3 regions of the Candidatus Manganitrophus noduliformans genome follow, and region 3 is predicted to be linked to each of the others. Evidence: riboswitches for the same ligand, from Rfam matches in the RefSeq annotation. Region 3 holds a riboswitch; each other region holds the start of a gene.
The links. A riboswitch is a leader RNA that binds a small molecule or an ion and turns the genes downstream of it on or off. The one in region 3 is predicted to bind cyclic di-GMP.
Positions count from the first base shown of each region.

Region 1: linked by a shared signal. The riboswitch ahead of MNODULE_RS11620 (fibronectin type III domain-containing protein) and the one ahead of MNODULE_RS13020 (fibronectin type III domain-containing protein) in region 3 are both predicted to bind cyclic di-GMP.
Region 2: linked by a shared signal. The riboswitch ahead of MNODULE_RS11635 (fibronectin type III domain-containing protein) and the one ahead of MNODULE_RS13020 (fibronectin type III domain-containing protein) in region 3 are both predicted to bind cyclic di-GMP.

Region 1 covers NZ_VTOW01000002.1:487,885-492,425, forward strand. Annotated here, with positions in the region: gene MNODULE_RS11620 (fibronectin type III domain-containing protein) at 1-3,193, opposite strand, end outside; cyclic di-GMP riboswitch class I at 3,234-3,318, opposite strand; cyclic di-GMP riboswitch class I at 3,403-3,487, opposite strand; gene MNODULE_RS11625 (DUF72 domain-containing protein) at 3,810-4,541, shown strand, end outside.
Region 2 covers NZ_VTOW01000002.1:494,589-499,129, reverse strand. Annotated here, with positions in the region: gene MNODULE_RS11645 (ATP-grasp domain-containing protein) at 1-374, opposite strand, end outside; gene MNODULE_RS11640 (NifU family protein) at 516-1,133, opposite strand; cyclic di-GMP riboswitch class I at 1,532-1,624, shown strand; cyclic di-GMP riboswitch class I at 1,707-1,791, shown strand; gene MNODULE_RS11635 (fibronectin type III domain-containing protein) at 1,840-4,541, shown strand, end outside.
Region 3 covers NZ_VTOW01000002.1:809,189-813,729, forward strand. Annotated here, with positions in the region: gene MNODULE_RS13015 (FG-GAP-like repeat-containing protein) at 63-1,511, shown strand; cyclic di-GMP riboswitch class I at 1,610-1,698, shown strand; gene MNODULE_RS13020 (fibronectin type III domain-containing protein) at 1,990-4,541, shown strand, end outside.

The DNA.
Region 1 (4,541 bases), 320 kb from region 3:
AGCCGTTGACCCCATCGTAGGTCAAGCCGGTCGCCCGGGTCAGATCGGCATTCCTATTGAGGATCCTGTGCACACCGATGTTGTAGGCCGCATCGGCAGTCGCGTCGGCCTCCACCAGCGCCAGAGTCAATGTCGCGCTCTGAATGACCGCCCCGGCAGGAAGTCCGGAGAGATTAAACTGCATCAACGCGGCATTGGCGATTTTATTCGCCGGCCAGGTATAGGTGTTCAGCGTCTCCCAGCTGCCGTAAGCCGTGCTGTTGCCGCTGATGAATGTGTCGCCCGTCGGATTCAACACCAACGTCGTGCTTGAATTGGATGCCGGCGTGGCGGCGCTCACCGCGGCGCTCTGCGCCGAAACATTCCCCGCCGCATCAAAGGCGGCAACCGTGTAGCTGTAGGTCGTTCCCGCCGCCAAGCCGGTATTCGAGTAGCTCGGCAAAGAGACCGTGGCGATCTGGACGCCATTGCGGTAGACCCGATAGCCGGAGACCCCCACATTGTCAGTTGATGAGTTCCAGGCCAAATTGATTTGGCTGGAAGAGACGGCGGCTCCTGTGAGGCCGGTCGGCACCGACGGCGCGGACGTATCGGGCGCGGCCGCGGTGGTGAAGCTGCCGTTGTTTGAGACCGCCAAATTGCCCGCCGCATCTCGGCTGCGCACCCGGTAATGATAAAGGGTCGCGGGAAGCAGGCCAGTCAGGCTCTGAGCATGGGATGTCACCAAGGTGGAGACAACGCCGGTGGAAGTTCCATATGCCGTAGTGGTCCCATACTCCACCTGGGTATCGGCCGGTTCATTGGTGCTCCACGAGAGGACGGCGCCACTGCTGGTGACGCCGCCGACCCCGATTCCGGAGATCACCGGCGGCGTCGTATCGGCCGTCGGCGGCGGAGCCTGCGCGGTATTGGGGGTAAAGCGGAAAGCGGTGTTCGGGGCGGCGGAGAGGAGCGGCACCCCGGCGCTGCCGTCTTGGTTTTCGATGCCGGAAGTGGTCGGGACATTTAAAACGATCGCCCCATACTGAAAGAGAATCGTTCCGTCGGGACGGAGAACCACCTGGAAGGTGTGGCTCGTGCTGCAGCAGAGGTCCCTGACCTCGTTGAAAGAGATCACGAATTCCGAATCCGAAGAAGCAATGCTGATCTGCCGCAGCCCGACGTAGAGATCCCGCCAGAAGGGAGCGATAAAGGCATTCGGCAGAACGGGGTTCTGAACCGGCTGGGGGACGTAGGCGGTGTTGGCCGACCCGAAGGTGAGCAACCCGTTTGTGGAAATATAGATCTGCTGATAACTCTGGCTGTAAAAAGGAAAAGAGAAGGGAAGAGAGAGGGAGATCGCGTTGTCGTCTCCGCTGAATGTTAGCGGGGTCGGGGCTTCCGCCCAGGCATAAGACTCCTCTGACATGCTGTAGCCGGTGATCGGGCCCGAAGGGGACGGCGCCGGAGCGGAAGCCGGAGGGGACGGCGTGTTGAAGGAAGTGTTCGGTCCGAAAGTCGTCCCCCCCGCATTGCGGGCGACAAGACGGAAATGATAGGTGGTCCCCGAAGCCAAGAGGGTCAGGTCGGCGGAGATCGTGTTCGCCGCCGAGAGGGTCACCGGGGTCGTGCCGCTGCCGTAAGCCGTGGTGGTTCCATACTCGAACCAAGCCGAAGTGGTCGCCCCGGACGGATTCACCGACCCGGAGAGGGTGGCGGAGGTGGCCGTAACACCGGAAGCCGCCGACTGTGAGACCGTCGGCATCAAAGGGAGGGTCGTGACGGAAACGGCCGCCGAGGCGGGGGAGAGGTTTCCCCCGGCGTCATAAGCCGCCACCGCGTAGCTGTATACCGTGTTCGCCGCCAGGCCGGAGTTGAGATAGGTCCGAAGGGCGCTGCTGGCGATCTGCACCCCGTTGCGATAGATCCGATAACCGGCCACTCCCACGTTATCGGTCGAGGCGCTCCAACTCAACTGAACCTGCGAAGACGAAACCGCGGCCGCCCCGACGTTTGTCGGCACGGAAGGAGCGGTTGTATCGGGGAGAACGGCGGTGGTGAAGCTGCCGCTTCCCGAGACCGCCAAATTGCCCGCCGCATCGCGGCTGCGCACCCGGTAGTGATAAAGCGTCGCGGGAAGCAGGCCGGAAAGGCTCTGCGCGTGCGCCGTCACCAGGGTCGGAACGATCGCGGTGAAAGAACCGAAAGCGGTCGTCGTCCCATACTCGATCTGCGTGTCGGCCGGCTCATTGGTGCTCCAACTGATCAAGGCTCCGCCGGCGGTGATATTGATCGCGCCCATTCCGGAGATCACCGGCGCGGCGGTGTCCGCCGGCGCCAATGTCCTTACGCTCGCCGCGGCGCTCTGCGCCGAGAGGTTCCCCGCGGCGTCATAAGCCGCCACGCGATAACTGTAGACGGTATCGGGGGTCAGATTCCCGTCCGAGTAGGTCAGCGTGGTCCGCGTGGCGACTTGCACCCCGTTGCGATAGATCCGATAGCCGGCCACCCCGACGTTATCCGTGGAAGCGCTCCACGTCAAATTGATCTGAGTGGTCGACAGCGCCGCCCCGCTAACATTTCCGGGAACGGTCGGCGTCGTGGTATCCGATAGCGTTGTAAAAATCTGATCGGCCGAGGTCGCCAGATTGCCCGCCGCGTCCCGGCTGAGGACCCGGTAGTGATAGAGCGTGCCGGGGAGTAGATTCGAAAGGGTCTGACTGTGCACGGTCACCAAGCTCGACACCAACGGCGTGGTCAGCCCGTAGGCGGTTGTTGTGCCATACTCGATTCGCGTATCCGCCGGCTCATCGGTGCCCCAGGTAATGAGCGCCGAATTCAGGGTGCGATTGCTGTTGGTAACACTCGAGATCAGCGGCGCAATCACATCGTTTAGCGGAGGGATGGTTTTGCGGGCTTCATTCGAGAAGCCGCTTTCCTTGCCGTTCGTATCATAGGCGGTGACCGCGAAATAGTAGGTCAGCCCCTCGGTCAGGTTCGGCACCGTCCAGGAAGTCACCCGTCCCACATTGATCGGAGGACTGTAGACCCCCGGCAGCAGACCGACGTAGACCCGGTAGCCTGCCAGGTTTCCTTCGCTGTTCGGATCCCAGGTCAGGACCGCCTCCCCGGCGAGGGCAAGCGCATGATGATCGAGGATGAGAAGAAAAACAAGGGCGAGAAGAAGCCTGCACCTTCTCAAGTAATCTGCCACGGCGAACCTCCAAGCGCGAAAAAGGAAAAGAGCTATTTCCTTTGGCGGCTCGGCGGGCGTGGCCGGATGGCGGTAGCCCCGTTACTCTGCGTCCCCACCTTTCGATGGGTTTGCTCTGAGCAAAGGTCAAATGCGAGTATGTATGGTGAGTGTTGATTCAGTCCGTGATAGGGGCGACCCAAACGCGCCCCAAAAAAAGCCGCCATTCCTTTGGCGGCTCGGCGGGCATGGCTTTACAGCTTTAGCCCCGTTGCTCTGCGTCCCCATCTTTCGACGGGTTTGCTCTGAGCAAAGGATCGATAGATGTCCTGGATGAACGGCTTTCGAAGCGTATACAGCTTTCATGGTATACGTCGATAAGAGGTTATATAACACATTTAAAATTTAAGAGTCAACGAGTTTTCCACACGTGACAAAAAATTATTTCGGCATGAGACATCCCTCCGAAAGACATACCGTCATCCACTTTTGAAAGACACGCCACCTCTGCAGATCCGGTTTGAATCAATGCTCCGGCGCGGCCCCATCGTTGCCTTCATGAACGCCGTTGTTCTAAAATGAGTTGATCAAGCCTCGATCTCAAGAATTTCTTCACGAGGAGAAAGGAAGGAGGGTCATGGAAGCACAAGCGGTTCGCGTCGGATGTTCCGGCTGGCAATATCGTCATTGGAAAGGGAACTTCTATTCCGCTTCCCTCCCTCAGAAAAAATGGCTCGACTACTATGCCGCGCAATTCGACACCGTCGAGATCAACAACAGCTTCTACCGGCTTCCGAGCGAAAAAACGTTTTCCGAATGGCGCGATCGGGTCCCCGATCATTTTCTCTATGCGGTGAAAGCGAGCCGGTATCTCACCCACATCAAGAGGCTGAAAGATCCCGCCGACCCGCTCCACCTCTTCTGGAGCCGGGCCCGGCTTCTTGGACCGAAGCTCGGCCCCGTCCTTTATCAACTCCCTCCTCGTTTAAAGCGGAACGAGCGGCGGCTCTTCGACTTTTTGGAGGCCCTCCCGGACCACCCGCTGCAAGTGGTTGAATTTCGAGATCCAACCTGGTATACCGATGAGATCTTCCACGCGATGGAGGCGAGAGGGGTGGCGATGTGCCTCCACGATCATCACGAATCGGCCACGCCGCGGGAGACGATCGGGCCGTTTGTCTATACCCGATTTCACGGCGGCGACGGTCATTATCAAGGGGCCTACTCCGATCGGACGCTCAGAGACTGGGCGGCCTGGCTTGCAAACGAAGCCCGGTCTGGAAAAGCGATTTATGCCTATTTCAACAACGACACCGGCGGGCACGCGCCGCGGGACGCGCGAATGCTTCGAGAACACCTAACATCACTT
Region 2 (4,541 bases), 310 kb from region 3:
AACGGAGGGGTCGGGAGCGAGGCGGCGGTCAAGACCTCGCGGAGGCGATGTTTGTCCTTTGCGGCGGCGGTCGCCGAGACGGGGTTGTGGGGGAGCGAGAGCGCTTCCGAGATCGTTGCGGCCAGAACGATCGACTCTTCATCGGCCGACACAACAGCATCGATCGGATGATCCTTGGCGAAGTCGACCACTTTTTCGGCGGCCCCTTTTAAATCGGCGAAATCGAGGGTGATCGTTTTTCCGGGAACGACCGATTCGAGGGCCTGTCGCTCATTCGAGCCGACGACGACCGCCACGCCGAGGCGCTCCGCGGCAATGAGAAAGTCGGCCGCGCGATACGACGTGCTCGGGAGGAGGAGAAGAAGCCGTTTCATGGAACCCTCCGAAAAATGAGGGGAGAGCTTGGAAACGGATGATGGTTGATTGTGCGATGCCCCGGCTTGGTTCGGCCGAAACGGGTGCTCCGACCCGGGCCGTTCATTTTCGATGGGCTGGAACGGTGGAAGGGGGATTGGTTATTTTCCGGGGGTGTAATAAGGATTGGTTCCGCCGGCATGATCGGTGACATCGACGACATCTTTTATTTCGGGAATCGCTTTCTTGATCGCGACGACGACCCCCTGTTTGAGCGTCACATTGGACATCCCGCAACCCTGGCAGCCCCCTCCCAGCCGGATGTAGGCGATCTCCTCCTTCACATCGACCAAGGTGATATACCCTCCGTGCGCGGCCACCCCCGGATTGATCTCGGTATCGATGACCTGTTGGACCGCTTTCGCCTGGGGGCTCTCCAAGTTGGGGGGTGTCGCCGGCGTCGCCGGTTTCGATTCGATGACCTTGGGATTATCGACCTTAAAGCCGGTCTGCTGGAGGCCGGTGATGAAGTCGATCTTCACATCTTCGAGAAGGTTCGCATGGCGCGACTCCATGAATAACTTAATTCCATCGACTTCGACCACCGTGTCGTTCAACTCTTTCTTCCCCTGCTCGACGAAGGCAAGGGCATACTCGGGGCTCGGCGACATCGACTTGACCACCAGCCGGAGTCCCTCGATCTTTTTCCCATGATTGGTTTCTTGATCTTGCTTCAGGACGGCGATTCTCTTCCTTGCAATCTCGGTTATCTGGATCATTTTTGGATCGATCTCCTTCTTGGCGTTCCTAAGAAGCCTCAATTGATTATTAGGCCGATCATACCATAGTTCGGACCCCTTTTACACCCCCAAAATGCGTCTACGAAACAGGCGATCAGAGCGCGCCCGGGCGCGCTCGCCTACTTCAAGATCGAAGAAAAATGAATGGCCGCTACGGAAAAGCGCGTGGAAGGAAATAAGAGAAGTTGTGCTTCGTTTCGGCGAACGCGCATGATTCGGAGAGAGCACAATGTCAACCCGCTGAAATTCCGAGATAACATTTCTTGTGATCTGGAATACACACTTCCTCACGTAAGGTCACTGTCCGATTGACAGTGAATAAGTCGGATGATATAAACTGCGACATCATAACAAGGCAATTGAAATATTCGTTCATCCTTTGCTCAGAGCAAACTCTCCGAAAGGAGAGGGCGCAGAGCAACGGGGCTAAAGAAGAGACGCTCCTCTTCCATGCCCGCCGAGCCGCCAAGGGAATCCCGTTGGCGGCTTTTTTATTTGCGATTGCGTGTGATCGCGGGGATGATCGAATGAGCGGTCCTGTTTCAATCTGACCTTTGCTCAGAGCAAACCCATCGAAAGGTGGGGACGCAGAGCAACGGGGCTAAAGCCGAAAGGCCATGTCCGCCGAGCCGCCAAAGGATTTTCTATTTGGCGGCTTTTTTATTTGGAAAAAAGGAGGTCCATCGTGAGTGACGCTAAGAAGGTTGGCCTGATCTTTGGTGTCTTCATTTTTTCTTTTCTCTTTTTTAGCATGACCGTTTTTGCCGGGGATGCCACGCTGACCTGGAGCGCGAACGCCGAGTCGGATCTGGCCGGATATCGCGTCTATTTCGGGACCGCCTCACGGACGTATGGACCTTCGATCAATGTCGGCAAGACGACATCGTATACCCTGACCGGTCTTGCGAACCAAACCTATTTTTTTGCTGTGACGGCCTATGATACCGCAGGAAATGAAAGCAGCTTCTCTGCCGAAGTGACGAAGACGCTCACGACGCCCGATACATTGGCCCCGGTGATCTCCAGCATCAACGCGGGGAGCGTCACCGGCAACAGCGCGGTGATTACATGGGGAACCAACGAGCCGACCGATACACAGATACAGTATGGGACCACCACGGCTTATGGCTCTTCCACCGCGCGGGTGGCAACCCTGGTGACGGTTCATAGCCAAACCTTGACCGGTCTGCAGCCTCAAACGCTCTATCACTACCGTGTGTTGAGCCGGGATGCCGCAGGAAACCTCGCAACCTCGTTGGACAATACTTTCACTACCGCCGCGCCCCTTCCTCCGCCCACATCCACGCCGACGACGGTGAGATTGAGTCCGGCGGCCGACACGTTCATCAATATCAACACGTCGGTGTACAATACGTCGACGACGTTAAACACCTACACCTTTCCTGCAAACCAGACAGCCAATGCGGTGTTGATGAAATTTGCATTAAGCAGTCTTCCGGCCGGGGTGGTGATTCAGAGCGCGACGCTGAATCTCTCTCTGGTGGAGAGTGATGCGACCGCAGATGCCACCTACAGTGTTGCCGTGCACAAGCTGATCAATCGGAATCCCGATCTGACCCTGGCCACCGGTATGACGTATGACGGGACCAACGCGTGGACGGCGAATAGCTGCTGCCGCAATAATTATCCGTTGGCGCAGGCGGACATCTCGGCGGCCTATGACACGGAGTTGATCAACAAGACGCTGGGGAACAAGGTGTGGGACATCACCGCGATGGTGCGGGAGTGGATGAGCAGTCCTTCGAGCAACTTCGGGCTGCTGGTGAACTCCGATGCCAGCAAAGGGGCCGATCGCTACCGCTTCTTCGCCAGCATGGAGCACCCGACCGCCACTCTTCGGCCGTATTTGAGCATCACTTATTCAGCATCCACTGCGGATACGTCGGCGCCGACGGCGCCGACGGGCCTGACGGCGACGGCCGCTTCCTCCAGTCAGATCAACCTTTCTTGGAATGCGTCCACCGATAACGTCGGTGTAACCGGTTATCGAATCTATCGCAACGGCACCCAGGTGGGGACGACGACCTTGCGGAATTACTCGAATGCCGGTTTAGCGGCCGACACGGCCTACAGCTACACCGTCGCAGCGTACGATGAGGCGGGGAACCTGTCGGCCCAGAGCGCCGCGGTGAGTACAAGGACGCTGCCGCCACCGGACACAACCGCGCCGGTGATTTCGGGAATCGTGGCGGGGAGTATCACTGCCAACGGGGCCCTGATCAGTTGGACCACCAATGAGCCGGCCGACACCCAGGTGGAGTATGGAACGACCACGGCCTATGGCGCCTCCACCGCCATCGTCTCCACCCTGCTCACGGCGCATTCCCAGATCCTGACCGGACTGAATCCCGCCACCACTTATCAATATCGGGTAAAGAGTAAAGATGCTGCCGGTAACTTGGCGACCTCCGGAAATGGGACTTTTACGACCGTTGCCCTGCCCGATACAACGGCGCCCTCCATCCCCGGGAATCTGTTGGCTTCTGTGCTTTCAGCGGTCCAGATCAATCTGACCTGGAATGCCTCGACCGACAATGTCGGGGTGGCCGGCTATCGGGTGTATCGAAACGGGGTCCAGGTCGGAACGACCACCAGCCGGACCTATTCAGATACCGGTCTGTTTGCGGCGACGCTATACAGCTACCGGGTGGCCGCCTACGATGCGGCGGGGAATGTCTCGGCGCAGTCTGCCGCGATCAACGCAACGACGCTGGTGTCCAATCCTCCGCCCACATCCACACCGACGACGGTGAGATTGAGTCCGGCGGCCGACACGTTCATCAATATCAACACGTCGGTGTACAATACGTCGACGACGTTAAACACCTACACCTTTCCTGCAAACCAGACAGCCAATGCGGTGTTGATGAAATTTGCATTAAGCAGTCTTCCGGCCGGGGTGGTGATTCAGAGCGCGACGCTGAATCTCTCTCTGGTGGAGAGTGATGCGACCGCAGATGCCACCTACAGTGTTGCCGTGCACAAGCTGATCAATCGGAATCCCGATCTGACCCTGGCCACCGGTATGACGTATGACGGGACCAACGCGTGGACGGCGAATAGCTGCTGCCGCAATAATTATCCGTTGGCGCAGGCGGACATCTCGGCGGCCTATGACACGGAGTTGATCAACAAGACGCTGGGGAACAAGGTGTGGGACATCACCGCGATGGTGCGGGAGTGGATGAGCAGTCCTTCGAGCAACTTCGGGCTGCTGGTGAACTCCGATGCCAGCAAAGGGGCCGATCGCTACCGCTTCTTCGCCAGCATGGAGCATCCGACCGCGACCCTGCGGCCCTATCTGAGCATCACCTATGCGGCGGCCGACACCACCGCGCCGGTGATCTCCGGCATGGCCGCTGGCGG
Region 3 (4,541 bases):
GAGCCGATCATCTTACAGCAATTTGACAGATTTCCGGTCGAGAGATAGTCTTTTAAATACCGATGGAACTCGCATTTTTCATACCGGATCGGTTATTTCTCCGATCTATCTTTGCTCGAATTCCCCTCTGTTTAGGGGTATTCTTATCCGTCTTCGTCGCCGCTTGCGGCGGCGGTGGCGGCGGAGGAGGGGGCGGCACGGATCCTCCGCCGCCTGTCATCGCCGAGATTGAAGTCTCCCCGACGGCCGTGACCATCTCAAAAACAGGTTCCCTACAGTTCAGTGCAACCGCACGGGATGCGGACGGAACATCGATCTCCAGTGTGACGTTTACCTGGTCTTCGAACAATCCGGATATTGTCAGCATCGACGCCAACGGCCTCGCCTCCGGCATCGCGGAAGGGACGGCGATCATCACCGCCTCCGCGGATGGGGTCTCCGGAACAACGGCGGTGGAAGTGACTTTCCGTCTCTTCTCTAGCCCGACCACCCATCTTGTGGGAACCACCCCTTCAGTAGTGACTGCCGGCGATTTTAACAATGACAGTTTCGTGGACTTAGTCACCGCAAATGTAGACGACAACTCCATTTCACTCTTGAAAGGGACGGGGAACGGACTATTCTCGGCCGCCGAGACTTTCTCGGTCGGCGTTTTTCCTCAATCGCTTGCTTCAGGACGTTTTGGGCCCGATTCATTTGACGATCTGGCCGTTGTGAATTTCGGAGATTCATCCATCTCTCTTTTCCTGGGGATTCATACCGGAATCGGCCCAACCACGGGAATTCCTTCCTCCGGCAACGGTCCCATCGCAATCGTGACGGCCGACTTCGACAACGACGACAACCAAGACCTCGCCACCGCCAATCTTTCCACAAGCGATATTTCTCTATTCCTCGGAAACGGAGACGGAACTTTCCAATCTCCGCTTCCTTTTCCGAGCGAAGGGAGCGGGCCCATCGCGCTTCTTGCCGCTGACCTGGATAAAGATGGAAGAACCGATCTGGCCGTCGTACTCGGATCAGACGACAAAGTTGCGATTTTGCTCAATGACGGCGCGGGCGGTTTTGACAGCCCGGAGCCGCCGATTTCCGTCGGAACGGGTCCCAATGCAATGATCTCCGGAGATTGGGACAGTGATGGGAATATCGATCTGGCCGTGGTCAACAGTGCCAGCGCCGATCTCACTCTGTTGTTTGGAGACGGCGCCGGAAATTTTTCAGCTCAAACGTTACCGCTCGCCGGGGGCGAACACCCCGAGTTTGCCGCGACGGGAGACTTCGATAATGATGGAAAACCGGACATCGCGGTTTCCGACAGCGCCAATAATACCCTCTCCGTTTTGCTCAATATCGGCGGCGGTCTCTTCTCCGATCCGATTCAACAATCGACCGGTGACGGCCCCCTGGCCATCTCGGCCGAAGATCTGAACGGAGACGCAAAAGACGACCTGGTCGTCACCAATGCCGGCGACAACACCCTCTCCGTCTTTTTTAATGCAGATCCCAACTAATTTACCGTTCCACATAATACAATGTTGGGATACTATTTATATTGACGTAACGACATCCCCGCCGTATATTAAAAGTTACATAAAGACACCCATGATGCCACCGACAAGAGCTACCCTCCTCGAAAGAGACGGGGCGCAAAGTCCTTGACCTAAGTCCCATAAGGATATGGTTGCAAGGATTACCGAAGCGGCAATCGCTCGAAGCTCATCCACAAAGGTGGTATGAGCTTTTTTTAGTACGAAACTGAAAAATGAGGGGTCGCTTGCGATGAGTTCAGGTCAACCAGGAATGTCGAAACGGCACAACCGACATCATTGTGCGGTCGTTCCTGTTGACTGTGAGCGGTGTGACGATATACTTGACTCAGGATATACCGATAGTAAATTTTATTCATCCGGCGGGGAGGACCCGAAAACGGGAAAACCGGCCTGTCGGCAAGTAAGCTCGGCGAGAATTTTCCAAGAGGAAGGGCACTTCGTGAGGAAACGATCACCGTTCGGTAAAAGACCCTCATCTCTGCGCCTTTTTCCTGTTATTGCCGGCTTGCTTGCGATTCTTCTCAATGCCGCATCCAGTCTTGCTGAAACCCTCACTTTGCATCCGAGCGGCCAAAACTCCAATTTCAGCGCATCGGGAACTTGGACGGTCGTCGGGGGCGGGTTCACCTATGCAAACGTCTGGGACGCCAACGACAGTGATGCGAGCTACATCGAAAATACGGCTTTAGGCAATAAAATCTACATGGATTTGGACGACACGACGCTTGTCGGATTCGTGATCAACGATGTTCAAGTTTTTGCCATGGCCCGCGCTGCGGGGTCGTCGAGCACCGGCATTCAGTTGGGATTTCGGGCCGGGCCGACCGACACAACCGACCGTCTCGGCAGCACCAGAACGGTCCGAAGCAGCTCTTACCGAAGTTATTCCGGGAACCTCTATACAACCAATCCGAGAACCAGCGCCCCCTGGACCTGGGACGACATCAACTCATTGATTCCGATCGTGCAGCATTCAACCGACTCCGACGCCCTTCGGGTCACCGAACTTTTTGTGAGAGTCAATTTTACAAAGGCCCTCTCCCCTTCCGGGAAGAATGCGCTCTCCACAGGATGGACCTTCACTCCCGGCGGGTCAGAGGCCACCGCTCTTGACACCTCCAACGGCGACACTTCCTACGCGGCAAGCACCGTACTTGACGAAACGCTCTATATGGACCTGGACGATTTCCCCGCTTCAACGACCATGATCACCGGCGTCCGGCTGAACGTGGTAGCGCGCTGTGCCACCATTCCGTGCAATCTGCAGATCGGGATCCGGACCAACGGCGTCGATTTTCTTAAAAGCTTTGATGAGGTGCCGGGCGCCGGTACCATCTACTCCATCGGGGCCACCAGCATCCATGGAAACGCCACCAGCTTTACATCCCAGCTGGCGGCCGGAAGTCAGATTACGGCGATGGGACAAACCCGAACGGTCGCTTCCGTCAGCGATCGGAACGATCTTACGGTCAGCTCCGCCTTCAGCCCGCAGTTGCCGAACGATGACGATTTGGCGGTGCCGTTCACCTTCCTCGGCGGAACGACGAGTTATCAAACATTTAGCGGCGATTTCTTCACCCGCAATCCGGCGACGCTCGCCCCCTGGAGCTGGGACGACATCAATAACATGATGGGGGTCGTCAAACATGTCACCAATGCAAACGGTCTTCGGGTCACCCAGATGTATCTCTCGATCAATTACATCGCCCCGGTGGCGCTCTCCTATAGTCCGGATACCGGTTTTGGATCGACCGGCGGCGTCTTTCCCAAAGGGGGCGGGGCCGCCACCCCGTTTACGTATAAAGTCGTCTATACCAATTTAAACAACAATGCACCGACCTCCATCAAAGTTCATATCGACGGCGACGGCGGACACGACATGGTCCGGGATACCAGCGCGGAACAGCCCGAATTTAGGGATGGAGACTTTGAAAACGGCGAGCAGTACACCTACACGGCTGCTTCCCTCTCCTCCGGCCAGCATACCTATTACTTCGCCGCCTCGGACGGATCGGACAGCACCCAGAAACCGACCGCCGGAACGCTCGCGGGCCCGGGGGTCGAGATCCCCGCGGGGACGAGCACGATCCTTCCTTCCGGCGAAAATGCACTGAGCATCGGAGACTGGGGCTTTAACGGGGCGGATGCATCGACCGCCCTCGACACCAGCGACGGGAACACCTCCTATGCCGACCTCAACGCCTCAGACAGGGGAGAGGTCCTCTATATCGACATGGACGACTCCGCCCTGACCGGTTCGATCACCTCGGTTCAGGTTTCGGCGGTGATGTGCTCGGTGACCACCTCGCTGGCAAACGTTCGGATCGGCCTCCGGTTGAACGGGACCGACTACGTCAGCACCGCCTTCAACGTGGCGAATAGCTCGAGTTGCGGGACCTATACGACTTATACCCCGGCCAGCGCCCTCTACGCGATCAATCCCGACACGGGAAAAGGGTGGACCTGGGACGACCTCAACGAGATGATCGGGGTGGTCCTCAATGAAAGCAGAGAGGACCTCCGGATCACCCGATTCAGCGTTGCGGTCGTCCATACGCCGGTCATCCTCTCCTTCGCGGAAGATCCCGGCTACAATTCTCTCGACGGGGTCAGTCCCGACTCCGGAAAAAGCACCACCGCTTTCACCTATAAAGTCATTTATAGCCAAGCCAACGGCACGGCACCGGCCGCCAACAACCCCAAGGTCCATATCGACGGCAACGCGACCGGCGTCGCCATGACCCTCGACACCGGCGCCTCCGACCCATCGCTCTATAACGGGGATTACCTCGACGGTGAACAATACACCTACACCGCCCCTGCCGGCTACTCCACCGGAACACATAACTATTATTTCAGCGTCTCCGACGGCACCAACAGTGTCCTCTTCCCGGTCTCCGGAAACTTCAGCGGCCCCGCCGTTTCCCTTCCGGCCGGGAGCTTCACCCTCTTTCCAACCGATGTGGCCGATGGAACCGCCGGGTTCAGCTT